DNA from 3 places in the Pontibaca methylaminivorans genome. Region 3 is predicted to be linked to each of the others. Evidence: riboswitches for the same ligand, from Rfam matches in the RefSeq annotation. Region 3 holds a riboswitch; each other region holds the start of a gene.
What was found. Region 3 has a riboswitch for thiamine pyrophosphate ahead of thiD (bifunctional hydroxymethylpyrimidine kinase/phosphomethylpyrimidine kinase). Riboswitches for the same ligand answer to the same signal wherever they lie in the genome.
Positions count from the first base shown of each region.

Region 1: linked by a shared signal. The riboswitch ahead of thiS (sulfur carrier protein ThiS) and the one ahead of thiD (bifunctional hydroxymethylpyrimidine kinase/phosphomethylpyrimidine kinase) in region 3 are both predicted to bind thiamine pyrophosphate.
Region 2: linked by a shared signal. The riboswitch ahead of thiB (thiamine ABC transporter substrate binding subunit) and the one ahead of thiD (bifunctional hydroxymethylpyrimidine kinase/phosphomethylpyrimidine kinase) in region 3 are both predicted to bind thiamine pyrophosphate.

Region 1 is NZ_FTPS01000002.1:101,579-112,062, reverse strand. It holds gene B0B01_RS11885 (TonB-dependent receptor domain-containing protein) at 1-890, shown strand, start outside; gene B0B01_RS11880 (antibiotic biosynthesis monooxygenase family protein) at 1,003-1,317, shown strand; gene tenA (thiaminase II) at 1,429-2,112, opposite strand; gene B0B01_RS11870 (HesA/MoeB/ThiF family protein) at 2,115-3,128, opposite strand; gene B0B01_RS11865 (thiamine phosphate synthase) at 3,104-3,703, opposite strand; gene B0B01_RS11860 (thiazole synthase) at 3,700-4,464, opposite strand; gene thiS (sulfur carrier protein ThiS) at 4,468-4,662, opposite strand; TPP riboswitch at 4,902-5,005, opposite strand; gene B0B01_RS11850 (YidH family protein) at 5,166-5,558, shown strand; gene B0B01_RS11845 (hypothetical protein) at 5,654-5,971, shown strand; gene B0B01_RS11840 (ferritin-like domain-containing protein) at 6,017-6,523, opposite strand; gene B0B01_RS11835 (PAS domain-containing protein) at 6,820-9,042, shown strand; gene B0B01_RS11830 (response regulator) at 9,073-9,492, opposite strand; gene B0B01_RS11825 (cytochrome c) at 9,629-10,484, opposite strand, start outside.
Region 2 is NZ_FTPS01000001.1:606,100-616,583, reverse strand. It holds gene B0B01_RS03055 (ABC transporter permease family protein) at 1-713, opposite strand, end outside; gene thiB (thiamine ABC transporter substrate binding subunit) at 689-1,663, opposite strand; TPP riboswitch at 1,697-1,801, opposite strand; gene aroC (chorismate synthase) at 1,904-3,007, shown strand; gene B0B01_RS03040 (branched-chain amino acid aminotransferase) at 3,338-4,207, opposite strand; gene B0B01_RS03035 (MarR family winged helix-turn-helix transcriptional regulator) at 4,369-4,872, shown strand; gene B0B01_RS03030 (response regulator) at 4,869-5,570, shown strand; gene B0B01_RS03025 (histone deacetylase family protein) at 5,673-6,599, shown strand; gene B0B01_RS03020 (exodeoxyribonuclease VII small subunit) at 6,596-6,880, shown strand; gene B0B01_RS03015 (polyprenyl synthetase family protein) at 6,897-7,772, shown strand; gene dxs (1-deoxy-D-xylulose-5-phosphate synthase) at 7,801-9,726, shown strand; gene B0B01_RS03005 (SDR family oxidoreductase) at 9,734-10,484, opposite strand, start outside.
Region 3 is NZ_FTPS01000001.1:2,237,261-2,247,744, forward strand. It holds gene B0B01_RS10875 (transporter substrate-binding domain-containing protein) at 1-1,046, opposite strand, end outside; gene B0B01_RS10880 (purine-cytosine permease family protein) at 1,380-3,014, opposite strand; gene B0B01_RS13290 (hypothetical protein) at 2,919-3,242, shown strand; gene B0B01_RS10885 (hydantoinase B/oxoprolinase family protein) at 3,369-5,453, opposite strand; gene B0B01_RS10890 (hydantoinase/oxoprolinase family protein) at 5,489-7,015, opposite strand; partial or broken gene B0B01_RS13445 (hydantoinase/oxoprolinase N-terminal domain-containing protein) at 7,052-7,561, opposite strand; TPP riboswitch at 8,015-8,119, shown strand; gene thiD (bifunctional hydroxymethylpyrimidine kinase/phosphomethylpyrimidine kinase) at 8,196-9,089, shown strand; gene B0B01_RS10900 (energy transducer TonB) at 9,110-9,991, opposite strand; gene exbD (TonB system transport protein ExbD) at 9,988-10,461, opposite strand; gene exbB (tonB-system energizer ExbB) at 10,468-10,484, opposite strand, start outside.

The DNA.
Region 1 (10,484 bases), on a different contig from region 3:
CCTTTACCTACGGGCGGTTCGATGTGATCGCGGCGCTGCGTTACGATCATTACAGCCTCGACGGGGCGGCGGATGCCGGGGGTGTCTTCGGGGCCTACCGGGTTGACCAGTCAAAGGGGCGGCTGAACCCGCGGCTGACGGTTGCCTGGCAGGCGACCGACTGGCTGCAGCCCTATATCACCTGGTCGCAGTCGATGCGCGCCCCGACCATTCAGGAAACCATGACCGGCGGCGACCATCCGGGCGGCACCTCGGCCGCGTTCCTGCCCAACCCGGACCTGCGCCCCGAGCGCCAGAGGGGATGGGAGCTCGGCGCCAATATCCAGCGCGACAACCTGTTCATGGCCGGTGACAGCCTCAGCGCCAAGATCGGCTTTTTCAGCATGGACATCACGGATTACGTCGCCGCGCGCGTAAATCCCGATTTCGGGCGCATGCAATATGTCAACCTGCCCGGCACGTCGCGGCAGCGGGGTGTCGAGATCGGCGCGGGCTATGATACGGGCAGCTTCTACATGGACCTGGCCTATACCCACACCGACAGCAAACTGCCGCCGCAGCAGCCGGGTCTGGGCGCGCTCAACAATCTGCCCGACGACATCGCCACCCTGACCGCCGGCACAAGGCTCCTGGACAGGCGGTTGCACCTTGGCGGACGGATCCATTACGTTTCCAACGACGTGGCGGCCTCGGGCGACATGCCTCCGGTGCTGGAGCGGACCTCGGGCTATACGCTGGTCGATGCCTTCGCGAGCTTCGAGTTCCGCGAGAATGCCGAGATCGGGCTCAGGATCACCAACCTGTTCGACCGCGCCTATACGCCGGCGCTCAGCACCTTCGGATCGGGGCAGGGGCGGACCGCCTATCTGACCGCGAACTTCCGCTTCTGACCGCCGTTATCATGTCGCCCGGCCGCAGGAGCCGGGCGGCGATCACCGATGCCGCGCGCATCCTCACGACCTGCGGACCAACACCCGCAGAGCCAGAAAAAGGGAACCGACGATGTATATTGCCATGAACCGTTTCAAGGTCCGCCCCGGATCCGAGGAGGAGTTCGAGAATATCTGGAAGAACCGCGAGACCCGCCTGCCCCAGATGAAGGGATTCAAGAGCTTTCATTTGCTGCGCGGCCCGCAGGAAGAGGGGCGCGACCATACGCTGTTTGCCTCGCACACGGTCTGGGAAAGCAAGGAGGATTTCATCGCCTGGACGAAATCGCAGAATTTCCGCGACAATCACCGCAGTTCGGGCTCGGGCAAGGTGCTGACCGACGGCCACCCGCAGTTCGAGGGTTTCTCCGTCGTCGAAGGCGCCTGACCGCGGCCATGGCGCCCCGGCCGTCCGGGTCCGCTCCAGCACGTGCCGGGTCGCGGGCGGGGTCAGGGCACCCATCGCCCCTGCCCCCGTCCGCCCTTCACGCCTTTCGCGTCACGCCCGCCCGAGACCCCAGAAGCCGATCTCGAGCCGAGTGGCATTGGCAAAATGCCGGCAGAGCACCGGCCAGCGCGGGAGCGATTGCGGATCGGTCCCCAGCCGGTCGGCCATCGCGCGGTCGATCAGCGCCCCGGTGTCGCGGCACAGCGTCTGGAATTCCTCACCGCCATAGGTCTCGATCCAGTCGCGATAGGGGGTCTCGCCGGCCTCGCGCAGCAGCCGTTCGCCGATTTCGCCATACCCCATGACGCAGGGCGCGAGCGCCGCCAGCAGGTCAAGGAAATCGCCCGAATAGCCGGCCTCGAGCACATAGCGGGTATAGGCCATGTTGGCGGGCGCTTCCTCCGCCGCCTCGAGTTCGGCGCGGCTGATGCCCTCGCCCTCGCAGATCTCGACATGCAGCGCCATTTCGAAATGCAGAAGCGCATGCACCGTGGCGCTGGCCGCCTGCATCTCGGCCAGGTTGCCGGCCTTGACCACGGCGAGCGACCAGGCGCGCGAGAAATGGATCAGAAACAGGTAATCCTGGCGCAGATAGGTCAGGAACGCGGCGCGGGGCAGGGTGCCGTCCTTCAGCCCCTCGACAAAGGGGTGATGGGTGTAGTCGTGCCAGAGATCGGGGCAATGGGCCCGCCATCGGGCAAAGCTCTGACCGTAATCGGGGGCGGTGTTCGTGATGGTCACGGGTCTTCTCCTGTGGAAACGGGCGGCGGGTCGGCCAGCAGGACGATCTCGCCATCCCAATGGGGGCGCAGCCGGTCGGCGGCGCGCCATGAACGCAGGCCCGAGCGGCAGGCAAGAACCGCGCGCTGGCCGGGAGCGGGAAAGGGGCCGGAGGGGCCGAAATCCTCGACCCTCATGCGGCGGGAACCGGGCGCGGCCGGGCAGGGGGCCTCGGCCTCGTCGCGCAGGTCGACCACGAAATCGCCCGTGCGCAGGTCGGATTTCGCGATGAAGCGGTGGCAGGGGCCCTCGGGTTCGGGCGCCGCGTCAAAGCGGAAAGCGGTGCTGCGGAAGCCCGGCATCTCGTGCCGGATCAGTTGGCCGAGCGGCGAGGGTTCGAGCCCGATCAGCAGGGCCAGCGCCATCTGCGCCTGGAGAAGCCCGAACATCGCGACCACCGGTCCCAGCACGCCCGAAGTGGCGCAGGTGGCCAGGTTCTCGGGCAGGTCGGGGAACACCGCGCGCAAGCTCGGCGCGCCGCCGCAAAACCCGCCGACATAGCCCGCAAGCCCCAGGACGGAGGCCGAGATCAGCGGCTTTCCCGCCGCCATGCAGCAATCCGAAAGCAGATAGCTCACCGCGAAACTGTCGGCGCAGTCAAGGACCAGATCGGCCCCCGCGACCAGCATCGGGGCATTGTCCGGCGTCAGCCACTCGAACAGCGGCACAAGGCGGGTCTGCGGGTTCAGCGCGCGGAGGACATCCGCCGCCGCCCGCACCTTGGCCCGCCCGACATGGGGGCCATAGATCGGCTGGCGGTGCAGGTTCGATTCCTCGACGATATCGGGGTCGATCAGGGTGATCCGCCCGATGCCCGCCCCGGCCAGGTATTGCACGACCGGCACGCCCAGCCCGCCCGCGCCCACCACCAGAAGATGCGCGCCCCGGATGCGGGCCTGACCCTCGCTGCCGATCTCGGGCAGGATCATCTGACGGGCATAGCGGTTCACGCCACCACCACCCGCAGCCATTCGCGCACGCGCGCCTCGGGGTCGGGGTTCAGCGTGATGTCGGTCACGACCGAGACCACATCCGCCCCCGCGGCAAAGGCTGGCGCGGCGCGTTCGGGGCGCAATCCGCCGATCGCGATCAGCGGCACATCGCCGATACGCGCCTTCCATTCGGTCAGCTTGCCGACGCCCTGACGGTGCCATTTCATCTTTTTCAGCACCGTCGGCCAGACCGGACCCAGGGCCACGTAATCGGGATCCAGCGCCAGCGCGCGGGACAGTTCCGCATCGTCATGGGTGGATATGCCCAGTTTCAGCCCCGCCGCGCGGATCGCGCCCGGGTCGGCCGCATCCAGATCCTCCTGCCCCAGATGGATCCAGTCGCAGCCCTCTTCGATGGCGATGCGCCAGTGATCGTTGACGATCAGGATCGCGCCGTGTTCGCGGCACAGATCGCGGGCGCGGATGATCTCGGCCCGGGTGTCGGGCTCGCTGCGGTCCTTTATGCGCAGTTGCACCAACCCGACGCCAAGAGGCAGCATCCGCACCAGCCAGTCGGCGGAATCGAAGATCGGGTAGAACCGCGGCAGCGTCATGCCAGATCCGCCATGCCGTCGAACGGGGTCGAGGGAACAGCCATCTCGCGCCGCTCCATCGGGCCGGACACCGCGGCCGCACGGCCCGCCCGGACCGCGCGCATCATCGCCTGCGCCATGGCGGCGGGATCGCCCGCGCGGGCGACGGCGGTGTTCAGCAGCACGGCGTCAAAGCCCATCTCCATCGCCCGGGCGGCCTGCGAGGGCAACCCGATGCCGGCATCAATGACCAGCGGCACATCCGCGAAATGCGCGCGCAGCAGGCGTAGCCCGGTCGGGTTGGCAAGGCCGATCCCGGTGCCGATCGGCGCACCCCATGGCATCAGCACCCGGCAGCCGGCATCAAGCAGTTGCTGACAGGCGGTCAGATCCTCGGTGCAATAGGGAAAGACCTCGAACCCCTCGTCATTCAGGATGCGTGCGGCTTGAATCGTGCCGAAGATGTCGGGATGCAGCGTGTCGGGATGGCCGATCACCTCCAGCTTGATCCAGGGGGTTTCAAAGACCTCGCGTGCCATATGGGCGGTGGTCACGGCCTCCTTCACCGAAAAGCAGCCGGCGGTATTGGGCAGGACGCGGACGCCCAGATCCTTGACGGTGTTCCAGAATTCCTGGCTGCCGCCCTTTTCGCGGCGCAGGCTGACGGTGGCGACTTCCGCGCCCGAGGCGCGGAAGGCTTCGGCCATCACCCGGGGCGAGGGATAGCGCGCCGTGCCCAGCATGAGCGGGTTGTCGATCCCGACCCCGTAAAAAACCGGCATGGCTCAGCCCCCCTGCATGGGGGCGACGACCTCGATCCGGTCGCCGTCGTGAATCGGCGTCGCGCCGCGCTGCGTGCGGGGCACGAAATCGCCGTTGCGGGCGGTGGCGATCCGCCCGTCGAACCCGCATTCCGCCAGCAGGTCGGCCAGGGTCGCGGCGCTTGTCCTGCGGGCCTCGCCGTTAAGGGTGATCTTCATCTCGATCCTCCGTTGATGATGTCGGGGATGCACCAGCGGCCCGCGCAATGGCCGGCCGGTCCGGCCGGGGCCGGGTGCGGGCGGCCCGGACATGCCGGTGCCGCAGCCGGACCAGGTGTCAGAGCCGGTGTCGGACGCGTTGCCCGAGTCTGTGATGAACATGCGATTGCAGTCACGTCGCCCCCATTTCGGCCGACGGATTTGTCGCGGGGGCTTTCCTGGGCGCAATACCGCCCTGCATCGTCAAGCTACCCGTTCCCTCCGCCGGCATGACCCGGATCAGGTTCGATGGGTCGGCCTGCGCCTCTCAGCCCCGGCAAGCGGGGCACCCCAACGAGTAAGTCCCCTCAGCCTAGTGCGCCGCCGGCCCCTTTGCAAGCCGGGCGCGCGGCCGGAGGGCGGGAACCTTCGCCACGGTCGCTTGTTCGGGATCCGAAAGGGGGCGCCGAAAGACGCGCCGCGGCGCGCAGATATTGCCCCGGTGCCGGGGACGGGGACCAGATATGGATGACGACGAGAAGAAGATCGAATTCAGCCGGGACAAGTCCGATCTTTCCGAGATGCGCACCGGATGGTCCGAAGACCGCGTCCTGCTGTCGAACGAGCGCACCTTCGGAAGCTGGATGCGGACCGGCATGTCATCGCTGGTCGTCGGGATCGGCCTGCAGGCGGTATTTCACAGCATGGAACCGGTCTGGATCGCCAAGATCGCGGCGAGCCTGTTCATCGCCATCGCCATAATGATTTTCCTGATTGCCGCCGTTCATGACAGCAGGGCGCAGCGGCGCATCAACGAACATGACGTCGAATCGATGCCGGCCGGCCGCATGTGGCTGATCGCCGTGACTCTGAGCGTTGCTTCGCTTCTTGTTGCCCTGATTCTGTGGCTGTCCTGAATGGCCCGTCCGGCCCGTCGGCGCGCGGGTTCATCCGGCACTGGCAGCCGCGCCGCCAAGAGCTAACTGATCCCCTCTCAACCGGAGCACCGAACATGATCAGGCCCACACCCGTTCTGCAATACTGGAAGCTCGGCTTCGCCTTCTGGCGAATGAATGCCGAGGCCCAGGCAATCATCATGATGCGCATGGCCGGAATGGCCGGGCTCTGGCAACTGGCGCCGGGAGAATCGGCGCGGATGGTCAGCGAAAAGCAGGAGGCTTTTGCCAGGTCGATGGTGCAGGCCGGAACTGCCGTGCTGCAGGGAAAGCGCCCGGATCAGGTCGCGAGTGCGGCGCTCGGCCCGCTGGGCCGCAAGACCTCCGGCAATTCGCGCCGCCTCGGCAGGGCGCTGCGGCGGCAGATGTTCTGACCCCCGCAGGGGCCGCCGGCGCAACGGCGCGCCGGCGGGCGCCGATCAGCGTTTTGCTTCCTCGCCACTCTCGTTGCGAAGCAGGTATTCGTTCGTGACCGCCTCCAGGTTCTCGGCCAGCCACTGCGCCATGGCCTCCTCCTGCCGCAGAATGGCCTCGAGCACCTCGACGGCGCGGGGGTCGTTCAGGCGCCGCGCCACGGCGATCAGGGCCTTGTAGCTGGCGATCTCCATCTGCTCGAACGCGTAGCTGAATATGCTGCCCTTGACGACTTCGTCGACGGCACCCGCACCGCCGATGCCCTGCGCAAAGGCCATCATGCGGCCCGTCACGTCCTTTATCGCCGAAGAATCGGTGTCATAGCTTTCGAGCAACCCGTCCAGCGCCCGCACCTGTTCTTCGGTTTCCGCGATATGCTGGTCGATCCGTGCGCGCAGTTCGGAATAGTGAACGAGATGCTCCACCTGCGTGCTCAGGAGGGAAAGCGCCTGTTTCTCGGCCGCGTGAGCATCGCGCAGCCACGCCAGGAAAATATCCTCTGTCGTCTTCATCGGTTCGTCCTTTCGGGTTGAGACCTCCTGAAATCGCCGGCACCCTGCTTTGTTCCCGCGCCGGACAGGGCGTTTTGTCCGCTGGTCCATGGACGGGCACGGCGGTGAACCTTATGACGTCCTGACGCGTTACCTTCCGCAAGGGCAGAACTGATCCGAGACAGGCCGCATCGGCTCCGCCGGACAGTCGGCTCGCAGGACAGATGAAACCCGAAGCGCCCGTCAGAACCGCCGGAACGGACAGTCAGATGCCCAAGAAAATGTGCGCAGCGTCCTGGCCGCCCGGTGATGGAGAAATGGCACGCCATATCCGCGCCTTCGACTGGACCGCGACGCCGCTCGGCCCGATCGAAACCTGGCCGCCGTATCTCAGGACCGCCGTGGACATCGTGCTTGGCTCGGGCCACGCGATGCAGCTTGCCTGGGGCCGCGAGCGGACGATGATCTACAACGATGCCTATGCCCCGATGCTGGGAGAGCGCCACCCCGCGGCGCTCGGGATCCCGTTCCGCGACGCATGGCCCGAGATCTGGGACGAGATCGAACCGCTTGTCACGCGGGTGTTCGCGGGCGAATCCCTGCGCTTCGAAGCCATGCCGCTGCTGATGACACGGCATGGCTATCCCGAGAACACCTGGTGGAATTTTTCCTATTCGCCGATCCGCGACGAGGAGGGGCGCGTCGCCGGCCTTCTGAATGTCACGGCGGATGCGACCGGCAGGATCTGCGCGGAGCGGGAAAGGGACAAGGCCGTGCGGTTGCAGTCGGCCCTGCTCGACGTGTTGCCCGTCGGTCTTGCGCTCACCGATACGGAAGGGCGGGTGATCCTGTCCAATCCCGAATGGGAGCGTTTCGTTCCCAACAAGCGGCTGTTGTCGCATGATTCGACCTCGGCCTCGCGCCGGCGCGGCTGGACCAGTGACGGCGAGCCGGTCGCGCCGGAGCATTTCCCGGGCGCGCGGGCCCTGCGCGGCGAGCGTTGCGTTCCCGGCATTGATTTCCTTCACACCGACCGGTCGGGCGCCGCGATCTGGACCAATGCCTCGGCCGTGCCGCTGCGCGATGCCGACGGAGAGATCGTCGGGGCGGTCTCCATCATCATGGATGTGGATGCGGAGACGCGGGCAAAGGATGCCCTGCGCCAGAGCGAGGCGCGCTTCCGCGCGCTGGCCACCGCCGGCGCCATTTCGGTCTATCGCATGAGCGCCGACTGGCATTTTCTGTATCAGCTCGAAAGCAGCGATTTTCTGTCACCGGTCACCGAACCCATCGCGGACTGGCGGGAACGCTACATCCTGGCCGAGGACCGGGACGAGCTGGAGGCGGCCATTGACGAGGCGATCCGCACCAGGTCGAAATTCGAGCTCGAGCATCGGGTGCGCATGGCCGACGGCCAGACCGGCTGGGTGCTTGCGCGTGCGATCCCGATCTTCGGGTGCGACGGAGAGATCACCGAGTGGCTCGGCACCGGCAGCAACATAACAAGGCGCAAGGTCGTGGAGGAGCAGCTTCGCGAGCGCGAGGCGCAGTTCCCCCAGTTCGCGGATGCCGCGCCCGGTGTCCTGTGGATCCGCGACGTGGACAGCCTGCGGACAATTTTGTCGAGCCGGGCATCGGCGGCGATCTATGGCTATGACGGCGCGGTGTTCGACAGGAGCCTGCGCTTCTGGCTGCGGATGGTCCTGCCCGAGGACCGCAAGCGGGTTCTGGACAACATCCGGCGCATTCGCGCGGGCGCCCTCGTCGAACATGAATTCCGCATCCGGCGTGCCGATACCGGGGATCTGCGGTGGATCCGGAATGTGGATTTCCCGCTGGTGGACAGCGCCGGAAATGTCTGGGCGCTGGCTGGCATCGGCCTGGATGTGACCGCGGCGAAGCAGGCGAACGAACGTCAGCAGATGCTGGTGGCCGAACTCCAGCACCGCACCCGCAACCTCATGACCATCGTTCATGCGCTGGCCGACCGGATCGGGCGGGACAGCACCGACCTGGCCGATTTCCGCACCCGTTTCGGCGACTGGCTGAGTGCCCTTGCGCGCATCCACGGCCTTCTGTCCCGGCTGGAAAGCGGCAGCCGGATCACCTTTGACGAACTGATCCGGGCGGAGCTCGACGCCATGAGCGCCGACATGGGCCGGACGACCCTGTCGGGTCCGGGCAATGTTCGCCTGCGTTCGTCGACGGTGCAGACCCTGGCGCTGGCGTTGCATGAACTCGCGACCAACGCGGTCAAATACGGCGCATTGGGCCAGGCGCCGGGGCGGCTTGCCATTACCTGGTCGCTGGAGCCGAAAGCGAGCGGATCGCCCTGGCTGCATATCGACTGGCGCGAAAGTGGCGTGGTCATGCCCTCCGGCCTGCCGAATGGCGCCGGCAAGGGGCGCGATCTGATCACCGGGGCGCTGCCCTATCAACTGGGCGCGCGCACCAGCCATGTGCTCACCCCCGACGGCGTGCATTGCAAAATCTCGATCCCGGTCTCGGCCAGCACGCTGCAGGCGGTCGCGCCGTCCTGAGCACGGGGCCCGGACGGTCGCCCGATCACGTCAGTCCTGCCGGGCCCGCTGCTTGCGAGCCGCCTGCCGTTCCCCGCTCTCGCAAAGGCCGACCAGCGCATCGAGAAGCTGCTCGATCCCGAAAGGCTTTTCCAGAACCGGAGTTCCACGGTAACTCCGCGGCAGGCTCGCGCGGTCATAGCCGGTCGCAAAGAGGAACGGGATCTTCCGGGTGTTCAGTATCTCGGCCAATGCGTAGACGTCTTCACCGCCGAGATTGATGTCGAGAACCGCGGCGTCGATCGGCTCCCCGTCCAGCGCGATCCGCCCGGCCGCGACGGATGGGCAGGGGCCGGCCAGTCGCGCGCCGGCCTTCACAAGCGCCTGTTCGAGATCCTCGGCCTGGAAATATTCGTCTTCGACCACGAGAATCGTCTTGCCGGCAAGGGGGAGACAGATATCCGAACTCATGGGTCGCTCCGATATGGTGACTCCGGGCGACCATATCGCAGTTCCGCGCACCTGTCATGAAGTCTTGACGACACGGATTTCCCGCTGTCCCCGCCCGCGCGCGGCCCGGGGGCAGGTCGGAACCCGCAGGCGCGGCTCAGTACCGGGCGCGTTCGTCCGCGACATCCGAGGCGCTGACCGCATCGGCATGGTTCGACCAGGCGCTGCGCACGAAGGTGGCCAGCGCGGCGATGTCCTCGTCGTTCAGCCGCCGGGCATAGGCCGGCATGGCCAGCCGCATCGGCATGCGGGCGGTCGCGGGCATCTCGTCGCCGTAAAGGATCATCTGCAGCAGACCACCGGGGGCCGCGTCGGTCACCACCGGGTTGCCGTCGAGTTCGGGAAAGACCCGCGGCGCGCCCTTGCCGTCGATCATGTGGCAGGCCGAGCAGTTGTCGAGATAGAGCCGCGCGCCAGGATCGAGCCCTGCCGGATCCGCCCGGGCCAGCATGGTCGTCGTCCCGCCGGCCTCCGCCGCCGTCCAGATCCGGTCGGCATCGCGTTCGGGCGCGGGCGGGGGCGCATCGCCGCCGCCGTTCGGCGCCAGCGACCGCAGATAGGCCACCATCGCGTCGATGTCGCTTTCGGGCAGGTGCTGGAGCGAATGGCGGATGACCAGCGTCATCTCTCCGGCCGTGGCGTTGTGGTCGTTGCGACCGTCGCGCAGATAGGCCTTGAGGTTCTCGGCCGACCAGCGCGCGGGCGCGCCGTCCTCGCCCCGCAGCGCCGGGGCCGGCCAGCCTTCGAGCACGCCCCCCATCAGGAAATCGGGGTCGGCCGCCGAATATCCCTTTTCCACATACAGGAGATTGCGCTCGGTATGGCAGGCGCCGCAATGTTCGGGCCCCTCGACCAGATAGGCGCCGCGCGCAAGGACGGGGTCATCGGGCGGCGCAAAACCGGGATCGGGCATCGCCAGCCATTTCCAGGCGCGCACCCCGAAGCGCAGGTTG
Region 2 (10,484 bases), 1.6 Mb from region 3:
CGGAAAGCCTGATAGATCGCGAGTTCGATCGTGGTGGCACGCGGCCCGCCGCCCAGCGTCAGCGCAACGGCAAAGCTGCTGAGGCAGATGGCAAAGATCACCGCCGCCGCCCCGGGCAGGGTGCGCCGCAGCATCGGGCGTTCGAGCAGGCGGCCGATGTCGCGGGGGGTAGCGTCCAGTTGCGCGGCAAGGCGGAACTGCTCGGCCGGGATCTCCTGCCAGCCCTGCAGCACCAGCCGGGTCGCCAGCGGCAGGTTGAAGAACACATGCGCAAGCACCACCCCGTGCAGCCCGTAAATCTGAAGCGGCGGCAGCCCGACGAGGCCAAGCCCCGCGCTGACCCAGCCGGCGCGCCCGAACACGGTGATCAGCCCCAGCACCGCGACGATCACAGGCAGGATGAAGGGTGCGCCGAACAGCGCGATCAGCAGCCGGCGTCCGCGAAAGCGCCGCCGGGCCAGCGCCCGCGCCAGCGGCACCGCGAGCGCGGTGCTGAAGCCGGCCGAAAGCAGCGCCTGCACCAGCGTGAAGCGGATCGCGGCCCAGTCGGCGGCACTGCCGATCCGTGCACCGGGGCTGGCCTGGCCGATGACCGCGATCAGCGCGCCGAGCGTGAGCGCCGCGACCAGCCCGCCGGCGATCCAGCCGGGCACGCGGGCCAGCAGGGCGCTGCCCGGCACTGCGGCGCCTAGCGGGACAGCGCGTCGAGCCATTCGGCCAGCGCCTCGTCACGCAGCGCCGCCGCCCGCCCGGGGTCGAGCAGCAGCACCTTTTCCGGCGGGGGCGGCGGGTCGAACCCCTCGGCAAGCCCACCCGGCGGGAGCACGGCGGGATACATCCAGTTTCCGGTCATGAAGGCCGCCTGCGCCTTGTCCGAAAGAAGGAACTGCAGGAATTCCTGCGCAAGCTCCGGCTCGCGGCTGTTCTTCAGCCGCGCGGCGACTTCGATCTGCGCATAGTTCCCTTCGCTGAACAGGGCCGCCTCGATGCTGTCGTCATCCTCGGCAATGCGGTGATAGGCGGGCGAGGTGGTCCAGGACAGCACCATGTCGGATTCACCGTCGAGAAACAGCCCGTAGGATTCGCTCCAGCCCGGAGTGACCGTCACGATATTGTCGGCAAGCCCCTTCCAGATCCCGGGTGCCTCGTCGCCATAGGCGTCGCGCACCCAGAGCAGAAGCCCGAGCCCCGGCGTCGAGGAGCGCGGATCCTGGATGATGATCTTGAGGTCGCTGTCCGCAAGTTCCCGAAAGCTGCCGGGTGCGGGCGTCTCCTTGCGGTGCACGAAGGCGAAAAGCGACCAGTCATAGGGCACGAATACCGGATCATCCCATGTCACCGGCAGGTCGTAATCGGCCTCGACCCCGCTCGGCGCGAAAAGTCCGGTCTCGCGCGCCGCGGCGATCTGGTTGGTGTCGAGCCCGAGCACGACATCGGCGCGGTTGCGCGTCCCCTCGAGCCTGAGCCGCGCAAGAAACGTCGCCCCGTCGCCGATGCCCAGCAGATTGAGCCGGCAGTCGCACTGGTCCTCGAAAGCGGCCTTGATCCTCGGCCCCGGTCCCCATTCGGTGAAGAAGCTTTCGTAGGTATAGACGGTGAGTTCCGGCTGCGCGGACAGCGCACCGGCCCAGAAGATACCCGCAGCGATCGCAAGGCGTTTCATCGTCATCCTCCGTCGCGGCAGAAGGCAAAGCGGTGGATGAACCCGGACCTTCCCTCCGCCAGCACGACCTGGTTCAGGTTCAACGGGTCCGCGCAGGGTGCGCGTCTCAGCCCGTGACGGGCTCCCCGAGGCGGGACCAGTCTAGGGTGCCGCCAGCGCGGCGGCAAGATGAAAGCGCTTGAGACGGCGGGGGGGCGCCGCTAAGGACGGGGCAGGATCCGCACCCGCAAGGAAAGCCCCATGTCGTTCAACAGCTTCGGCCGCCTGTTCCGCGTCACCACCTGGGGCGAAAGCCACGGGCCCGCGCTCGGGGCGACGGTCGACGGCTGCCCGCCGCGCGTCGGCATTGACGAGTCCATGATCCAGCACTGGCTGGACCGCCGCAAGCCGGGGCAGAGCCGCCACACCACCCAGCGGCGCGAACCCGACCGGGTGCGCATCCTTTCGGGCGTGTTCGAGGGGCAGACCACCGGCACGCCGGTGCAGTTGATGATCGAGAACATGGACCAGCGCTCGAAGGATTACGGCGACATCGCCGAAAAGTTCCGCCCCGGCCATGCGGACATGACCTATTGGCAGAAATACGGGATCCGCGACTATCGCGGCGGCGGGCGCTCTTCGGCGCGGGAAACGGCGGCGCGGGTCGCGGCCGGCGGGCTGGCCCGGGCGGCGCTTGCCGGTCTGCTGCCCGACCTGCGGATCACCGGTTACATGGTGCAGATCGGCAGGCACCGGATCGACCGCGCGCGGTTCGATGCGGCCGAGATCGAGCGCAACCCCTTCTGGTGCCCGGATGCCGGGGCTGCGGAACTCTGGGCCGGCTATCTGGACGAGGTGCGCAAGGACCGCAACTCGGTCGGCGCGGTGGTCGAGGTCCGGGCCTCGGGCCTGCCCGCCGGGCTCGGCGCGCCGGTCTACGGAAAACTCGATACCGATCTGGCGGCGGCGATGATGAGCATCAACGCGGTCAAGGGGGTGGAGATCGGCGAGGGCATGGCCGCGGCCGAACTCACCGGCGAGGCCAATGCCGACGAGATTTTTCCCGGCGAGAACGGACAGCCCGTCTATTCCAGCAATCACGCGGGCGGGATCCTCGGCGGAATCAGCACCGGGCAGGACGTGGTGCTGCGTTTCGCGGTCAAGCCGACCTCGTCCATCATGCGCCCGCGCAGCACCGTGACGAAGGCAGGCGAGCCGGCCGAGATCGTCACCCGGGGGCGGCACGACCCCTGCGTCGGCATCCGCGCGGTGCCGGTGGCGGAGGCGATGATGGCCTGCGTCCTGCTCGACCATTACCTGCTGCACCGCGGCCAGATCGGTGCCGGCCCGGTGCCGCTCGGCTGAGGCCCGGCGCAGGGAACGCGGAAAGCGGCCGGGAGTTCCGTTTCCGGCGTCCAGGCAGGGCATCTCAGGCAACCCGGACATGTGGCCAGCCGGGCTTTCCCATTCAGTGATCCATGAATACGGCCACCACAACCCGCAGCGGCGTGGCGGCCGCGATCATCGCCCCCCCGTTGCTGGCGCGGCATATCCGACCGCCTGCCGCGCTCCGGGGCTGTCCGGGAACTGTCCGGGTTGATGGTGCGGCAGATATCGTCGCGCCGGGCCGTTGTCTGACCGGCCCGGTCTGATCTGCCTGACCTCGCGGCAATGACCGGCCGGCGGGGCCGGCGGTCAGCTGCGAACCAGCTTTTCGTAGGTTTCGGCGATGTCGCGGGTCAGGGCGCCGACCTCGAAGCGGAAATCCTCGCCGATCTGCCCCACCGGCGTGACCTCGGCGGCGGTGCCGGTGAGCCAGCACTGTTCGAACCCCTCGAGCTCCTCGGGCTTGATGTGGCGCTCGTGCACCCTGATGCCCTTTTCATGCAGCAGCCCGATCACGGTCTGGCGGGTGATGCCGTCAAGGAAACAGTCGGGCAGGGGGGTGTGGACCTCGCCATCCTTGACGAAGAAGATGTTGGCGCCCGTCGCCTCGGCCACATAGCCGCGGTAGTCGAGCATCATCGCATCCGAACAGCCCTTGGCCGCGGCCGCGTGCTTGGACATGGTGCAGATCATGTAAAGCCCGGCGGCCTTGGCCTTGCAGGGGATGGTGTCGGGACTCGGGCGGCGCCATTTCGCGATGTCGAGTTTCGCGCCGCTGGTCTTGGCATCGCCGTAATAGGCGCCCCATTCCCAGGCCGCGACCGCCATGCGCAGCGGGTTGCGTGCGCTCGCGACCCCCATGTCCTCGCCGGCACCGCGCCAGGCGACGACGCGCACATAGGCGTCGCGCATGCCGTTCGCCTCGAGCACAAGCGCCTTGGCCGCGTCGATCTCGTCCGCCGTATAGGGCAGCGGCATGTCGAGAAGCGCGCCCGAGCGGATCAGGCGTTCGCTGTGTTCGCGCCCCTTGAAGATGGTGCCGTTGTAGCAGCGCTCGCCCTCGAAGACGGCGCTGGCGTAATGCAGCGCATGGGTCAGGATATGCACATTCGCATCGCGCCACGGAACCAGTTTTCCGTCCATCCAGATCTGGCCGTCGCGGTCGTCATAGCCTGCCATGTTCAACTCCTGATTTGCGGGGATACTCCTGACTCCGAATGAATACGGGGCGCGGAAAGCAGCATGGAAACCCGGATTCGATACTGCTCGAGCCTTGGAATGTCAATAAGGCTGACGTATGCTCTGGCGAGAAACGGGGCAGAGCGCAGGATGGCGGAGTCATGACGGCGGAACAGGACAGCACGAATATGGGCGCGCCGTTCCCGAGCGACGAGCAGTTGCGCCGGGGCATCGAGGCGATGTTCTTTGCCTATCGCGGCTTCACCGCCGATCCCGACCTGATTCTTGCGGATCTCGGCTATGGGCGCGCCCATCATCGTGCGATCCATTTCATCAACCGCATGCCGGGAACCACGGTGAGCAACCTGCTGGAGATTCTCGGCGTGACCAAGCAGTCGCTGAACCGGGTGCTGCGGCGGCTGATCGGGGACGGGCTTGTGGAAAGCCGGGTCGGGACGCTCGACCGGCGCGAGCGTCACCTTGCGCTGACCGCTTCGGGGGTGGCGCTCGAGCACCGGCTGTCTGCCGCGCAGCGGGCGCGGCTTTCGGCCGCTTTCGACGCCGCCGGCCCCGAGGCCGTGGCCGGGTTTCACCGCGTGCTCGATGCGATGATGGACCCGGCGCTGCGCGAGATCCGGACCCGGATCGGAAAGAGGCCGGCATGAGCGCTCCCGAACCGCATCTGCTGATCATCGACGATGACGAGCGCATCCGCAGCCTGTTGTGCAAATACCTGCTGCGCAACGGTTTCCTGGTGACGGCGGCGCGCGATGCAGCGCATGCGAGGCGTCTGCTCGCGGGGCTCGACTTCGACCTCCTGGTGCTTGACGTGATGATGCCGGGCGAGGATGGGGTCAGCCTGACCCGGTCCTTGCGCGAGCAGCGCGACACGCCGATCCTGCTGCTGACCGCGCGGGGCGAGACCGGGGACCGGATCCGCGGGCTCGAGGCGGGGGCCGACGACTACCTGACCAAGCCTTTCGAGCCGAAGGAACTGCTGCTGCGGATCAATGCCATCCTGCGCCGCATGCCCGAGCCCTCGGCGGCCAGCGATCTGCCCAAGTTCCTGCATCTCGGCCCGATCCGCTATGACGTGGAACGCGGCGAGATGTGGCGGGGCGATGCGCCGGTGCGGCTGACCGCGACCGAAAGCCAGCTCATGCGGATCTTTTCGGCCCGTCCGGGCGAGGCGGTCAGCCGGGCGCGCCTTGTCGAGGACCTGGGCCGCGACGGCGGGCAGGCGCAGGAGCGGGCGGTGGATGTGCAGATCACCCGGCTGCGGCGCAAGATCGAGGCCGATCCGAAACAGCCCCGCTATTTGCAGACCGTGCGCGGCTCGGGTTACATGCTGGCGCCCGATTGAGCGGGCAGGGGCCTCCGGCGGGGATATTTACGGCCAGAAGAAGCCGGCTGCCGCAGGGCCCGGGCGGGCCGGGGCCGGAGCATCCGGTGAAAGGAGATCGACGTGACGACTGCGCTTCTGACCCATGCGGATTGCCTGGCCCATGTGACCCCCGCGGGGCATCCCGAACAGGTTGCGCGGCTCGAGGCGGTGCTGGAGGCGCTGGCGCCGCTCGACCTGCTGCGATCGGACGCGCCGCTGGCGGAGGAGGCGGCGATTCTGCGGGCGCATCCGGCACATTACCTTGCCCGGCTGCGCGCGGCGCTGCCGCAGGACGGCGGGCGGGCGCTTGATTCCGATACCTGGCTGTCGCCCGGATCGCTCGATGCCGCGTTCCGTGCCGCGGGGGCGGTGGTTCGCGCCGTGGATATGGTGATCGCCGGCGAGGCGGGAAATGCCTTTTGCGCGACCCGCCCGCCCGGGCACCACGCGGAGCGGGAGACCGCCATGGGGTTCTGCCTGTTCTCGAACGTGGCGATCGGGGTGAAACATGCGCTCGACCACCACGGGCTTTCCCGTGTGGCGGTGGTGGATTTCGACGTGCATCACGGCAACGGCACGCAGGACATTCTTTGGGACGAGGCGCGGGCGCTGATGATTTCGAGCCATCAGGTGCCGCTTTATCCGGGCACCGGCAATGCGCAGGAGCGGGGGGCGCATGGCAATATCCTGAACCTGCCGCTTGCACCCGGAAGCGGCGGGGCCCTGATGCGGCGCGAATACGAAAGACAGGTCTTCCCGCGCCTGCGCGATTTCGCGCCCGAACTGATCCTGATCTCGGCGGGTTTCGATGCCCATCGCGCCGACCCGCTTGCCCAGCTTGACTGGACGGAGGACGATTTCGCCTGGGTGACGCGCGGGATCTGCGCGGTCGCTGCCGAAACCTGCGGCGGGCGGGTGGTCTCGGCGCTCGAGGGTGGTTATGATCTCGGTGCGCTCGCCGCTTCGGTGCGCGCCCATGTGCAGGAACTGATGAAGGCCGCGAAATGAGCGAGATACCCGTCGCGACGATGAGCTTTGAAGAGGCGATGAAGGCCCTGGAAGAGGTCGTGAACCAGCTGGACCAGGGGGATGTGGCGCTTGACCGTTCGATCGAGCTTTACGAGCGCGGCGCGGCGCTGAAGAAGCGGTGCGAGGACGAATTGCGCCGGGCCGAGGAAAAGGTCGCGGCGATCACGCTGGACGGAGAGGGCAACCCGACGGGTCTGCGCCCGCTCGGCGGCGAGGGGAACGATGCCGGACAGGGCGGCGGTGGCGACGGCCGGTTCTGAGCCGGGCGCGGCGGTGATGACGGCCGGTTTCGGCGCCTGTCTTGCGGCGGCGGCGCGGCGGATCGACGCCCATCTCGGCGAGGTTCTGCGCGGCTTTCCCGACCACACCGTGACGCAGGCCATGATCCATGCGATCCGGGGCGGCAAGGGGCTGCGCGGGTTTCTCGTGCTCGAGAGCGCGGCGCTGCATGATGTGGCACCCGGCCGTGCGATCTGGCCGGCGGCGGCGATCGAGGCGATGCATGGCTACAGCCTCGTGCATGACGATCTGCCCTGCATGGATGACGACCATCTGCGCCGGGGCGAGCCGACGGTGCACGTGAAATGGGATGAGGCGACGGCGGTGCTGGCCGGGGATGCCCTGCAGGCGCTCGCCTTCGAGCTTGCCGCCCATCCGGGGGCCGGCCCGGGCGGGATCCGTGCCGAGCTTGCGCTCAGTCTGGCGAGGGCGGGCGGGGCCGGCGGCATGGTCATGGGGCAGGCGCTTGATATCGCGGCGGAAACTGCCGAAGTGCCGCTGACATTGGCCCAGATCACGGCGCTGCAGGCCGGCAAGACCGGCGCGCTGATCGACTGGGCGGCCTGTGCCGGGGCGCGGCTGGCCGGGGCCGATCCGGGGCCGTTTCATGCCTATGCGGCGGCGCTTGGCCTTGCCTTTCAGATCGCCGACGACATTCTTGATGTCGAGGGGGATGCGGATCGTGCCGGCAAGAGCCTGCGCAAGGATATGCGGGCCGGCAAGGCCACTTTCGTTTCGCTGCTCGGGCTGGCCGGGGCGCGGGCGCGGGCGGCCGAGCTTGCGGGGGAAGCCTGCGAAGCGCTGGCCCCCTTCGGCGCGCGTGCCGACGGCTTGCGTGCTGCCGCGCGCTTCGCTATCTCGCGCGATAACTGACCTCGCCCCCTGAAAGGAGGCGCCCGCCATGTCCAAGAGTCCCGAGACACCGCTGCTCGACCGGGTGGCCGCCCCGGCCGACCTGAAGCGCCTCGATACCGCGCAACTGACCCGGCTTGCCTCGGAGTTGCGGGCCGAGACGATCTCGGCCGTGTCCGAGACCGGGGGGCATCTCGGGGCCGGGCTCGGGGTGGTGGAACTGACCGTGGCCCTGCATGCGGTATTCGACGCGCCGCGCGACAAGATCATCTGGGACGTGGGGCATCAGGCCTATCCGCACAAGATCCTGACCGGGCGGCGCGACCGCATCCGCACCCTGCGCCAGAAGGGGGGACTGTCGGGGTTCACCAAGCGCAGCGAAAGCCCCTATGATCCGTTCGGCGCGGCCCATTCCAGCACCTCGATCAGCGCCGCGCTCGGCTTTGCGGCGGCGCGCGATCTGGGCGGCACGGTGCCCGAGGGGCTGGGCGACGTGGTTGCGGTGATCGGCGACGGCGCCATGAGCGCGGGCATGGCCTATGAGGCGATGAACAATGCCGGCGATCTTGGCAAGCGGCTGTTCATCATCCTGAACGACAACGAGATGAGCATCGCCCCGCCGGTGGGCGCCATGTCGCGCTACCTGTCGCGCCTTTACACCGAGGGGCCGTTCCAGGAATTGCGCGCCGCCGCCAAGGGGGCGGTTTCGCTGCTGCCCGAGCCGTTCCAGACCGGGGCGAAACGCGCCCATGATGCGCTGAAGGGGCTTACCATCGGGGGCACCCTGTTCGAGGCGCTGGGCCTCTCCTATGTCGGGCCGATCGACGGGCACGATATGGAGCAGCTCATGGCGGTGCTCCGCACGGTCAAGGCACGGGCGACGGGGCCGGTGCTGATCCACGCGCTGACCCGCAAGGGCAAGGGCTATGCCCCGGCCGAATCCGCCCGTGACCGGGGTCATGCGACGGCGAAATTCGACCTGGTGACGGGCCAGCAGCACAAGGCGCCGCCGAACGCGCCGAGCTATACCAGCGTTTTCGGCAAGACGCTGGTCGCGCTTGCCGCCGCGGACGAGCGGATCTGCGCCATCACCGCCGCCATGCCGGATGGCACCGGCCTTGACCTGTTTGCCGAACGCTACCCTTCGCGCTGTTTCGACGTGGGCATTGCCGAACAGCACGGGGTGACATTCGCAGCCGGGCTGGCCGCCGGGGGGATGCGGCCGTTCTGCGCGCTCTATTCGACCTTTCTGCAACGCGGTTACGACCAGGTCGTGCATGATGTGGCGATCCAGCGCCTGCCGGTGCGTTTCGCCATCGACCGTGCGGGGCTCGTCGGCGCGGACGGGGCGACCCATGCCGGCAGTTACGACATCGCCTTCCTGGCCAATCTGCCCGGTTTCGTCGTCATGGCCGCAGCGGACGAGGCGGAGCTTGTGCATATGGTCGCGACCGCCGCCGCTCATGACGAGGGGCCGATCGCCTTCCGTTATCCGCGCGGCGAAGGCGAAGGCGTCGATCTGCCCGAACGCGGCGAGGTGCTTGCGATCGGGCGCGGGCGCATGATCCGGGAAGGACGTCGCGTTGCGATCCTTTCCTTCGGGACGCGGCTGTCCGAGGTCAGCAAGGCGGCCGAGGCGCTTGCCGCGCGTGGCATCGAGCCGAGCGTGGCGGATGCGCGCTTTGCGAAACCGCTCGACCGCGATCTGATCCTGCGCCTTGCCGCCGGACACGAGGCGCTCATCACCGTCGAGGAAGGCGCGGTCGGGGGCTTCGGCAGCCATGTGGCGCAGCTTCTGGCCGACGAGGGCGTGTTCGACGGCGGGCTGAAGTTCCGCTCCATGGTCCTGCCCGATACCTTCATCGACCAGGCATCGCCGGCGGACATGTATGCCAGCGCCGGGCTCGACGCCGCGCATATCGAGGCGAAGGTGCTGGAAACGCTCGGGGTCGCCTCGATCGGGCGGCGCGCCTAGGGACGGCTCATGCGGGGCGTTCGCGCTCGGCCGACAGGATCGCGGCCAGCCCTTCGCGATAGGTCGGGTAGCGCAGCCGCACGCCGAGTTCGCTCTTGATCAGGGCGTTTCGGACCCGCTTGTTTTCGGCATAGAAACTTTGCCCCATGGGCGACAGACCGGCCTCGGCAAGGGGCACCTCGGGGGGCGGGGGCAGGCCGAGCAGGTCCGCGGCGTGGCCCAGCACGTCCTGCGGCGGAGCCGGGTCGTCGTCGCACAGGTTGTAGATCGCGCCCGGGCGGGGCCGGCGGATCGAGGCCGCGAGCACCGCGGCGATGTCCTCCACATGAATGCGCGAGAACACCTGCCCGGGCTTTATGATCCGGCGCGCAGTTCCGGCCCTGACCTTTTCGAAGGGGCCGCGCCCCGGGCCGTAGATGCTGGCAAGACGGAAGATATGGAGCGCAAGGCCCGGGATCGCCTGCCATGCGGCCTCGGCCTCCGCGCGCAATTCGCCGCGCCGGGTGGTCGGGGCGAGCGGGGTTTCCTCGTCCACCCAGCCGCCGCCATGATCGCCATAGACCCCGGTGGTCGAGAGATACCCGACCCAGCGGAGCCGGCCGGCCAGTGCGGCGATGCGCCCGCCCAGCCGGGCAAGTGTCGGGTCTCCGGCCTCGGTCGGGCCGGCCGAGATCAGCAGATGGGTCGCGGATTCGAGCGCGAGCGTCCCGGCCTCGTCGGGCCAGAGGCGGGGGGTTGCGCCGCTGGCGCGGATCGCC
Region 3 (10,484 bases):
AATTGCCCGTCTTCTCTCACCGCCCCGATCTTTGGCCAGATATAGCGATGCGAATTGGACGGGTCGATGGTGACGCGCCCCTGCGGTGAATTGAACGAGGACGTGAAAATTGCCGACCGTATCTGGTTGAAATTGTCCGAATCGCAATTCTGCATGGCCTGCGCAACCACATGGGTCTGCGTATAGGCCGCTTCCCAGCACATATTGACGCTCACCGGCTTTCCTTCGCTCGCCTGATATCGTTGCAGGCAAAGCCGGTTCATCGGATTGTCCTGCGACTGGAAATATGCGGCGGCCGTTATATGGCCAATGGCGGCGGCACCGATTTCCTTTATGTCGGCCTCGCTCGTCGTCAGGCTCGCGACCGGGAGCTGCTGCGCGTCGAGACCGCTTTCCGCATAGGCCCGGTAGAAGTTCACATTCGAGCTGCCGACGAAATTGTTGAATATGACGCTCGGCCTGCGGCGGTTTATCTCCTTGATCAGCAAGTAGAACTCGTCCAGGGACGCATCTTCGCGCAGATAGTGCTCGCCGATGATTTCACCGCCGTTCGAGCGGACCAGTTCGCCCATGATCCGGCCCGATTCACGCGGCCACACATAATCGGACCCGACGATAAAGACCCGCGGATCGTAATGTTCGAGAAGGTAGCTGCCAAGGAAAAAGCTGTTCTGGTTCGGAACGGCCCCGAAATAGACAGCGTTCCCCGAATATTCGAAACCCTCGTATTGCGCCGGATAACACAGAAGCCCGGCTTCCCTGTCGAGCACGCTCAGAACGGCCTTGCGCTGGCTCGAGGTATAACATCCCAGGATCACCCGGACCGATTTTTCGGTCAGAAGCTCCTGTGCCATTTTCTCGTAAGCCGATGTTTCGCCTTTGGGGTCGCCATATACGGCATTCAGCCGGCGCCCGTTTATTCCCCCATCGGCATTTATTTCTTCAATTGCAAATCTGGTGGCTGACAACATGCTGCGTTCGGTAACCGATGTCCACCCGGATGTCGAAAACAGAACGCCTATGTTGATGTCATTGTCAGACGGCATATCAGCAAGCCTCCGTTAAGTTACAGGGCAGGCGGCAATACCAAAACCTGAACCTGTGCCTGAAATATTCATCGACCACGGGATTGAATGTTGCATGTCCGCCGCTGCCGTTCAATTCATGGATGATGCCCGGGGCGAAGAGGGCCGGCGCTCGGGCTGTGGTTGATCCATGGGCGGAAATTCACTCATTTCGGGCGTGATCCTGCCCTGATGCTGCCATGTTCAGTGTCGAAGATGGACAGGGCCTGGCCCGGTGGCCGGGGGCTTGTCGCATCTGCTGGCGGGGTGGGTTGCAGCCGCTCCGGGCTGCAACCTTCTGTTTCGAGCACAGGCTCAACCGGCCCCGACCGGCGCCTTGATCGGTTCGGATTCGCGGACATATTGCCCGGCTTCGACCCGTGCCGCCTTCAGGAACTCGCTCTGGTCCGACGCGCAGGCGAGGCAGATCGGAGCATGTCCGGCCGACGGATCGCGATCCATTTCATGGGCGATATAGGCCTGGTGACAGACATGGCAGCGAATTCTCGCTGACCAGGGATCGTCGACCTCGTTGCGGGGGTCGTGCGGGCGGTCCATGATGTACCAGTTCATCCGCGCGATGCCGAGCGACGCCGCGTAAATGGCGACGGCAATGACCAGCGTGACCGGAGGGCCCCAGATGCCGCCAAAGCTGCCGCCAAAGATCAGCATCAGGCAGCCCGTGATCGAGGCGATGATCCATGCGCCAAGCCCGCCCGGATTGATCATCGGAACGCGGCCCGGCCGGAATTCGAGCATGTCGGCCTTGACCCCGCGCAGATAGCACCAGCCGATATGCGTCATGGCGACACCGACCCAGGCAACGATGATGACGCCCTGGAACTGCAATGTCAGAAGCAGATAATCGAAGACGTTGGTGAGCATCACGAGGAATATCACCACGGTCATGATGATCACCCAGACCGTCCGCGGCCATGAAATCTTGAACGCCCGTGCAAAGAAGTTCTGCATGTTCGTCGATGACAGATAGAAGTTGATCGTGTTGATCCGCGTCTGGCTGGCCCAGACGAGGATGACGCCGAACGGCCCCATCAGCGCAACGATGCCGATGATCGCGGAGGTCTCGGAAAGCTCGCCCTCGATCGGAATCGTATGGGCGATGAAGATCCCGATGGCGCCGTTGATGAGCAGCGTCACCACGTAGAACGGAATGCCGAAGCTGAAATTACCGTTCGCCGGCGCATCTTCCTTGCGGCCGAACCGGGCCACGTCCCATGTCATCATCACGACGACCCAGACGCCCATGTAGACGGTGAACGCGAACCACCACCCCGGAACGCCGAGATCGGCCTCTACGGCCGGAAAATAGGTCAGCCATTCGCCGGAATAACCATGTCTTGCCGAAGCCCAGATCACGCAGGCGATGAGCCCGAACACATAGAGCGGCAGCAGGATCCCGTTGATCCGGTCAAGCCAGGTTCTCACCCCGCGCATGACCAGCGGTGCGCTGTAAAGACAGACGATGAAATACCAGAGGCTCATCGGCCCGCCGAAATAGTCCTGCAGCGCGATGGCCACGATCGAGCCTTCGGCGATCGCGTAATAGGTGATCGTCACGCCGAACAGCAGGGCGGCGAATGTCGCGCCGACCTGGCCGAAGACCGCCCGTGAAAACAGGGCGACGCTGGTGCCGCTGCGCGCGGAAAACCGTGCCGCCACGTTGCAGAGGAGGCCGTAAACCACGGTGGACAGGGCAATCCCGATCAATGTGTCCACGGTGCCGACGGTCAGCGCGACGGTGCTGCCGACCACAACCCAGAACATGGCGCTCATGAGGCCGAACCATGCCATGGATAGTGAAAAACGAGAACTTCGCCAGGTTGGCGGAACGATATGCAGCGAAAAATCTTCGGCTGCGGCCTGGCGAAGGACTTCCGGTTCGTCCTGATATATGATTTCCGGTTCTGGAATTCCGCTGGCGGTGGTCATTTTTATTCTCCCGTTGGCTGGCTTTCGCCAATGTCCGGGCTGTCAGTGAAAACGCAGTCACCTGTGCCCGGTGATTGCCATTTGCGAATGTCGCACATGGTGTTTTCAGATATGGCCACCTTGAAATCTCAGGGTCTTCCGATCGCTTCTCCGAGCATGCTGATGAAAAAAATTCGGGCGCAGAAATATTCCGGTTCCGTGTTCATACTTGGCAGTTTCTTGTTTTGAATACCGGCACTCTCAGGCGGGAACTTTTCACCATCAATTCACTCGGGCTCCTGATCCTCGGGTTCAAGGGGACATTGTGGATGAGGCGGCGACCCAAGCCGCCTCATCCTGACAAGGCGCTGTCGATCAGGCCGCCTTGTTTCTCTGGGACGCTTCCTCGCTCAGGACGGCCAGCGTCTTGCCCCAGTAGGGCACGACCCGGCGCTTGAGCATGGCGCGGAACTGCTGGGTCGTCGTCGGCAGAAGGGTGCCGTCACCCCAGTCGAGGATCACGCCATACTGACGCACGCAGTCCATCACGTTGAGGTCGCCGTCGCGATATTTCCGCGCGATTTCCTCGGCATCCTGTTCGAGCCAGCCGATGCGGGATTCAGCGATCCGCTTGCGCTCGCGCTCGGTTGCCTCGTGATCGACCTCGTATTGGGCGAGATCGCGGTCGATTTCGCGAATGACGACCCCGTAGTCGATCAGGGCGCGTTCGACGCTCACATATTCATCGGTGACATCGTCGCAGACCAGTTCCGGGTCACGCAGGAGCGGATCGCCGACACCGCCGCCACCGGCGGAGGGGCGTGTGAACACGTCATCCACGTCGATCGGCAGGGTCGAGAAGATCGAGCCGAGATAGCGCTCCCGCTCGGTCCCCTTGTTGAGCCAGACCCCGTGCGGGATCGACGGCAGGCCGCCCCACATGCCCCATGTGACCGAACGTTCGCGGTCGCAGCAGTAGGAGACCACGATGCGTTCGCCCTCGAAGACGGAGCCGCCCTTTTCGGCGCCGAGCCCGCCGCGCGCCTCGCCCGGGCCGGCCGAGTCCTGCACGAGGTCATGGCATTTCGTCAGCACCGGAGCGAGCCGTTCCTGACCTTCGAGCGGCTGGATGCCGTATTGCGCGCCAAAGACCGGGGCCGTCGCGTTGAACCCGTCGCGCCCGTTGCGGCCGCCCCAGCCGCCGGCCATCCAGTCGTACCACATGAAGTAAGGTCGCCCCTCGAGCCGGGTATCGCGCCCGCCGACCAGCAGATATTCAAGGTTGAAGGCACAGCCCATGGTTCGCTCTGGCAGGATTTCCGCCCAGAGACCGAACACCGAGTTCATGAGCTTTTCGAATGGCCCGGAACAGAAGCCCGCGCATGGGCTTGGCCATTCCGCGTTGACCACGGTGCCGGGTTCGCCGACGTTGACCGTCACCGCGCGGTAAAGCCCGGAGTTCAGCGGCAGCTCGGGGAACTGGTACTTGGTCCCGGCGACGATCCCCGCAAAGGCGCCCCCGTATCCCGCGTTGAGGAAGGTCGAGATCTGCGGGTGTGAACCGGACAGGTCGTAATGGGCGTGGTTGCCGTCGATCGTGAACTTGATCTTGATCGGGATCAGCCCTTCCTCGAGCTTGGGATCCTGGTCGATGTAATCCTCGGCATACCAGGTTCCGTCCGGCAGCTCGGACAGCCGGGCGCGCATGAGCACCTCGACGTAATCCTGCACCTCCTGGAAGGCGGTGCGGATCGTGTCGACCCCGTACTTGTCGCAGAGCCGGACGATTTCGCGCTCGGCAACCGCGGTGGCTTCGGCCTGTGCCTGCATGTCGCCGATGATGTCGCCGGGGTTGCGGGTGTTGGCCGCGATGAAACGCGCCACGTCCTCGTTCCAGACGCCCTTGCTCCAGACCCTGACCGGGGTGATGCGCAGCCCTTCGCCCATATGGTCAAGCGCGGTGATGTTGAACGAACCGGGTGCGGCGCCGCCCACATCGGCCCAGTGACCATTGGCCTGCGAATAGCCGAGAAGCTCGCCCTTGTAGAAGATCGGGCGCAGGATCCGGGTGTCGTTGAAGTGGCTGCCGCCGCGGAACGGGTCATTGATGATGAAGACGTCGCCGGGGTGGATATCGTCGCCGAATTCCTCGATCACCGCCTTGCAGGTATAATGGAGCGTTCCCACGTGGGCGGCAATGTCGCCGGTCCCCTGCATCACGAGATTGCCCTGCGGATCGCTCAGCCCCGAGGAAAAGTCGCGGCAATAGATCACGAAGGAATAACAGGTCCGGAGAAGCTGCTCGGCCATCTGGTCGACGATGTTGACGAAGGAGTTTCGCAGCACCTCGAACGTGATCGGGTCAAGGCTGGTCTGGAATTCGGTCTTCCGGTCTTCGGGTGCCGGGGGAAACTGAATTCCCTTGTCGGACAGGCCGGTGAATTTGGTCGGTTGTGTCATGTCGTTTCCTTTCGATGTCGCGTCGGACGCGGCGTTCATGCGGTATTGACGTTGATCTGGATATTCAGCCATTCGTCGATATAGGCCGTGGCGTCCGGCGGAATGACGGTGGTCGAGTCGAGCTGATCAATAATCGCCGGTCCGTTGATCGTCACACCCGCCGGAAGATCATCGCGGTCGTAAAGATTGGTGGGGACGGCCTTCGTCTGCCCGTGGAACCAGACCTCGCGCGATCCTTTGGGCGTTGCCTGCGCATTCCTGTCGATTTCGACTTTCGGGAAGGTCGGTTTCGGAGTGACGCCGATGGCACGAACGGTCAGGCGATAGATTTCCACCGGGAAATCCTCCCGCCGGAAGTTATGCGCCTTTTCGTATTCGTCGTGGAAGATCGAAACGGCATCTTTCATCGACTTGATTTCGCCCGGAACCGGAACCGCGAGCGAACGCCACTGACCGCGATAGCGCATGTCCACGAAACGCTGGAAGGTCATGTCCTCTTCGGCCACACCGTCGCGTTCAAGCCGCTCGCGGCCCTCGGCTTCGATCTTGCGGAAGGTGGCTTCGATGTCCGTCGGATCGGCCTCGGCCGCGTCCTTGAGGAACATCTGCGTCACGTCATGCTGCACATCGACCAGCATGCAGCCGACCGCCGAGGTCACCCCCGGGTTGGGCGGCACGATCACCATCGGCACGTTGAGCTCGCGGGCGATGTCCACCCCGTGCAGCGGTCCGGCACCGCCGAAGGCCACGAGCGCGAAATCGCGCGGGTCATGGCCGCGGGCGATCGAGATCAGGCGGACCGCATCGGCCATGTTGGCATTCGCGACCCGCAGCGTGGCGAGTGCCGCGTCGATGATGTCGAGCCCGAGCGGCTCGGCCACCTTCTGCATCGCCTCGATGGCTGCCTCGCGGTCAAGCTTCATGCTGCCGCCGGCGAGTTCGGTGCCGACACGCCCCAGGATGATGTTCGCATCGGTGTTGGTCGGATCGAAGCCGCCGGCCTTGTAGCAGGCAGGGCCGGGCACGGAGCCGGCGGATTGCGGACCGTTGCGCAGCGAGCCGGCCTTGTCGATCCAGGAAATCGAACCGCCCCCGGCGCCAATGGTCAGAACCTCGACCGAAGGGAAGCAGATCGGGTGGCCCCAGTCGACCTCCCACTTGTCGGTCATGCGCAGCGACCCGTTTTCCGCCAGCGAGATATCCGCCGAGGTTCCCCCCATGTCGAGGCCGATCGCATTGCTGTGGCCGCAGAGGCTGGCGAAATACTTGCTGGCGATGGCGCCGGCGGCGATCCCCGATGCGGCAAGCCGCGCCGCGTATTTCTCGGCCGTCGCCGGTGTCATCACGCCGCCGCCCGAATGCAGGAGCAGAACGTCGGCCTCGTATCCGCTTGCGGTCGTCCGCTGGTCGAGATCGCGCGCATAGGGCCGGATGATCGGCGCAAGGATCGTGTTGGCAACCGTGGTCGAAAACCGGTCGTCCTCGAAGATTTCGGGATGGGTTTCGTGCGAGGTCGTGATGGCCACATCCTCGCCGAGTTCCTCGGCAAGTATCTCGGCCATTCTCATTTCATGCTCGCCGTTGATATAGGCATTGATGAAACAGATCGCGACGGCGGTGACATTGCGCTTGCGGAGAATTCGGGCCACTTCGCGAGCTTCATTTTCGTCCATCGGCTCGACGATTTCGCCGCGGTAATTGATGCGCTCGCTGACAACCAGACGATCCCGACGGCGGATATAGGGCGGCGTCCCCTCCTTGTAGGCATCCCAAGGATCTTCGCGTGTGCCACGGCCGATTTCCAGAACATCGCGGAATCCGCGCGTCGTCACCATTGCCGCAGGTTTGAAATTCCGGGTGATGAGAGCATTGGTCGCAATGGTCGTTCCATGCGTGAAAAGTTCCACGTCTTTCCAGTTTATATTGGCTGCCTCCGCACCGTTCATGATGGCGTCAATCGGGTTCTTGGTGCTCGCGACTTTTGCCACCGTCTGGTTGCCATTTGCGTCGAGAACGAAAATATCGGTAAATGTTCCACCGACGTCGATTGCCGCTCTGATACGCGTTCCGTGGAGCGCAGAATCCGCGCCTGTTCCATCCATACTCATATGAATATTTCCTCCCGTTTATGCGGAGTGGATTGCACGCACAACACGAGTAGCGTTGCGTATTGCCAGTGCAATTATGTCTGGGATTTGGTGGTCATTCACGCCGTTCGCACAGGGCATCGGGTGATATGGCCGCATTCGCTGTTGAATGCCCTTTCACGCTACAGCATTAATCTCGTTTGCGCTACAAATTCTTTCGGGTCATGCTGCAATTGCAAACCGAAGCGGCCAATCCTGCAGAATAAAATGCCCAGGCAACGGGATAGCGGCAAATGCTCCGGTTTCTGCACCGCAAAAGCCACCGTCTCCGCTCCGCAGCTCTGGCGGGCAGGCATCCGACGGATTGCAATCTGGGCGGAAGTCCGCGCCGCCGACGAATCAGCCGGCCCCCGCGAAGGACGGAAACCATGACCCTTGCAAGCGGTAACCTGCGCGTTAAGATGACGCACGGAACTCATACGCTTGGGGTGTCCCTGACGGGGCTGAGAGGCGCGACAGCGTCAACCCATCGAACCTGAACCGGGTCATGCCGGCGGAGGGAAGGGTAGAGTGGAACAGGCCCGCCTGTTCCAGCGCAACCGCGCGCGATCCCTTCCCGATGCCGCCGCCACCCGCCACAACCGGAGCGTCGGCCATGCCAGCAGCAGCATCATTCATTCACATACCTGCGATTGCCCTGACCATCGCCGGCTCGGACAGCGGCGGCGGCGCCGGGATCCAGGCCGACCTGAAAAGCTTTTCCGCGCTCGGGGTTTACGGGGCCTCGGTGCTGACCGCGGTGACGGCGCAGAACACGCGCAGCGTTACGATGGTCGATGCCGTGAGCCCGGCGATGATCGCCGCCCAGATCGACGCGGTTTTTGACGACCTCGCGGTGAGCGCGGTCAAGATCGGTATGCTGGGCGACCCCGGGGCGGTGGCCTGCGTCGCCGAGCGTCTGTCCGTGTGGCTTGGCCGGCGGCCGGTTCCGGTCGTGCTCGATCCGGTGATGGTGGCAAAATCAGGCGATGCGCTGATCGCGGCCGAGGCGATGCCGGTGCTGCGTGAAAAGCTGCTCCCGCTTGCCACCCTGCTCACGCCCAATCTGCACGAGGCCGCCTGGCTTCTGGGGTGCGAGCCGGCGCGCAACAGCGGCGAGATGGTCGAACAGGGCGAGCGTCTGCGGGCGATGGGCGCGCAGCAGGTGCTGATGAAGGGCGGACACGGGGAGGGAGACTTCTGCACCGATGTCCTGGTCGGGCCGCAGCCGCTTGAACTCGGCGCCGCGCGCCATGCCACCCGCAACACGCATGGCACCGGATGTTCGCTGTCCTCGGCGATCGCTGCCGGGCTGGCCAAGGGGCTCGACATGGGGGTGGCGGTCACCCGCGCCCATGGCTGGCTTCAGGGCGCGATCGCGGCGGCCGACACACTGGGGGTCGGGCAGGGGCGGGGACCGGTGCATCATTTCCACGCGATCTGGCTGGCGCCCGGGCGGCAGAAGACGGATCATGCGGCCCCCGAAAGGACGCATGAGGTGGAAAGCTGACGGTCCCGCTACAGGGAGCGTCAGCGGATGCTGAAGCGGATCGGGGCCACGATCGTGCGATTCACGCCGGGCGGCGGGGCCGGAACCGGCGAGGCGCGCTGGACGAGTTCGACCACCGCCGCATCGAGCGCCGCCGACCCGGAGGAGGCCGCCAGCGAGACACTGGTCACATTGCCCTGCTCGTCGATCGAGAAGCGCACCTGCGCCGTGCCCTCTTCGCGCCGCGCCCGTGCCGCGCCGGGATAGCGCTTGCGCCGCTCCAGATGCGCCATGAGCTGCGATTGCCAGCGCGAGGGCGAGACGTTCGAGCTGGCCTGCGCTGCCGAATCCGCCGTGGCGGCATTCCGGGCAGCCTGGGGCGCCTGGGTCGCGGCCCGGGTCTGCGCCTGCTGCGGCGGGGTCTCGGGCTTGGGCTGTTCGCGCGGGGTTTCGCGGGGCTTTTCGGGTTCGACCTTTTTCGGCTCCGGACGTTCCGGGCGTTCCTTCGGGCGCACGGCGGCGATCTCGGGGTCCGCGACCTCGGCTTCGGGAAGCTCCACCTCGGGTATTTCCTCGGGCTCGGGTTCCGGTTCCGGTTCGGGTTCCGGCTCCGGTTCTTCCGGCTCGGGCTCGGGCTCGGGTTCCGGTTCGGGCTGCTCCTCGACATCCTCAAGGTTCTGCTCGGCCTCGCCGACCTCGGTTTCATCGACCTCTGCCGTTTCGGGCAGGGGGGCAAGCTCGACCATGATCGCGGGCGGCGGCCCGTCGGGTGCCGTGTCTTCCTCGGGCACATGGAGAATCAGCACCGCCGCGCCCACATGCGCGCCGAGCGCGATCACCGCCGCCCCGGCCCAGAGCAGCACGCGTGCGCTCCGCCCGCCGCCGCGGTGTATCGCAGCAAGGGGATCGGGCCCGGTGCTCATGGTGCGGCCTGTTCGTCCGGGTCGGACACGCCCGCGGCCGCTGCTGCTGCGGCGCCGCCCTCCAGCCCGACAAGGGCGATCTTGAGATAGCCGGCCGAGCGCAGAAGGTTCATCACCTCCATGAATTCGCCGTAATCGACCCCCTTGTCCGCCCGCAGGAAGATCCGCGCCTCGTGATCGCCGCCGGTTTCCTGTTCAAGCCGGCCGGCGATGTCCTCGCGCGTCACCGGGGTTTCACCAAGGGCAAGCGTGAGATCCGATTTCAGCGTCAGATAGATCGGCTCGTCCGGCCGCTCGGCGCGCGGCGCGTTGGAGCCCGGCAGGTCCACGTCCACATCCACCGTCGCGAGCGGCGCCGCGACCATGAAGATGATGAGAAGCACGAGCATGATGTCGATGAACGGCACCACGTTGATTTCGTGGTTGTCCCGCAGGTCATCGGTCAGGCTGTTGCGGAAACGGCTTGGCATGGGTTCTTACTCTGCGGCACGGG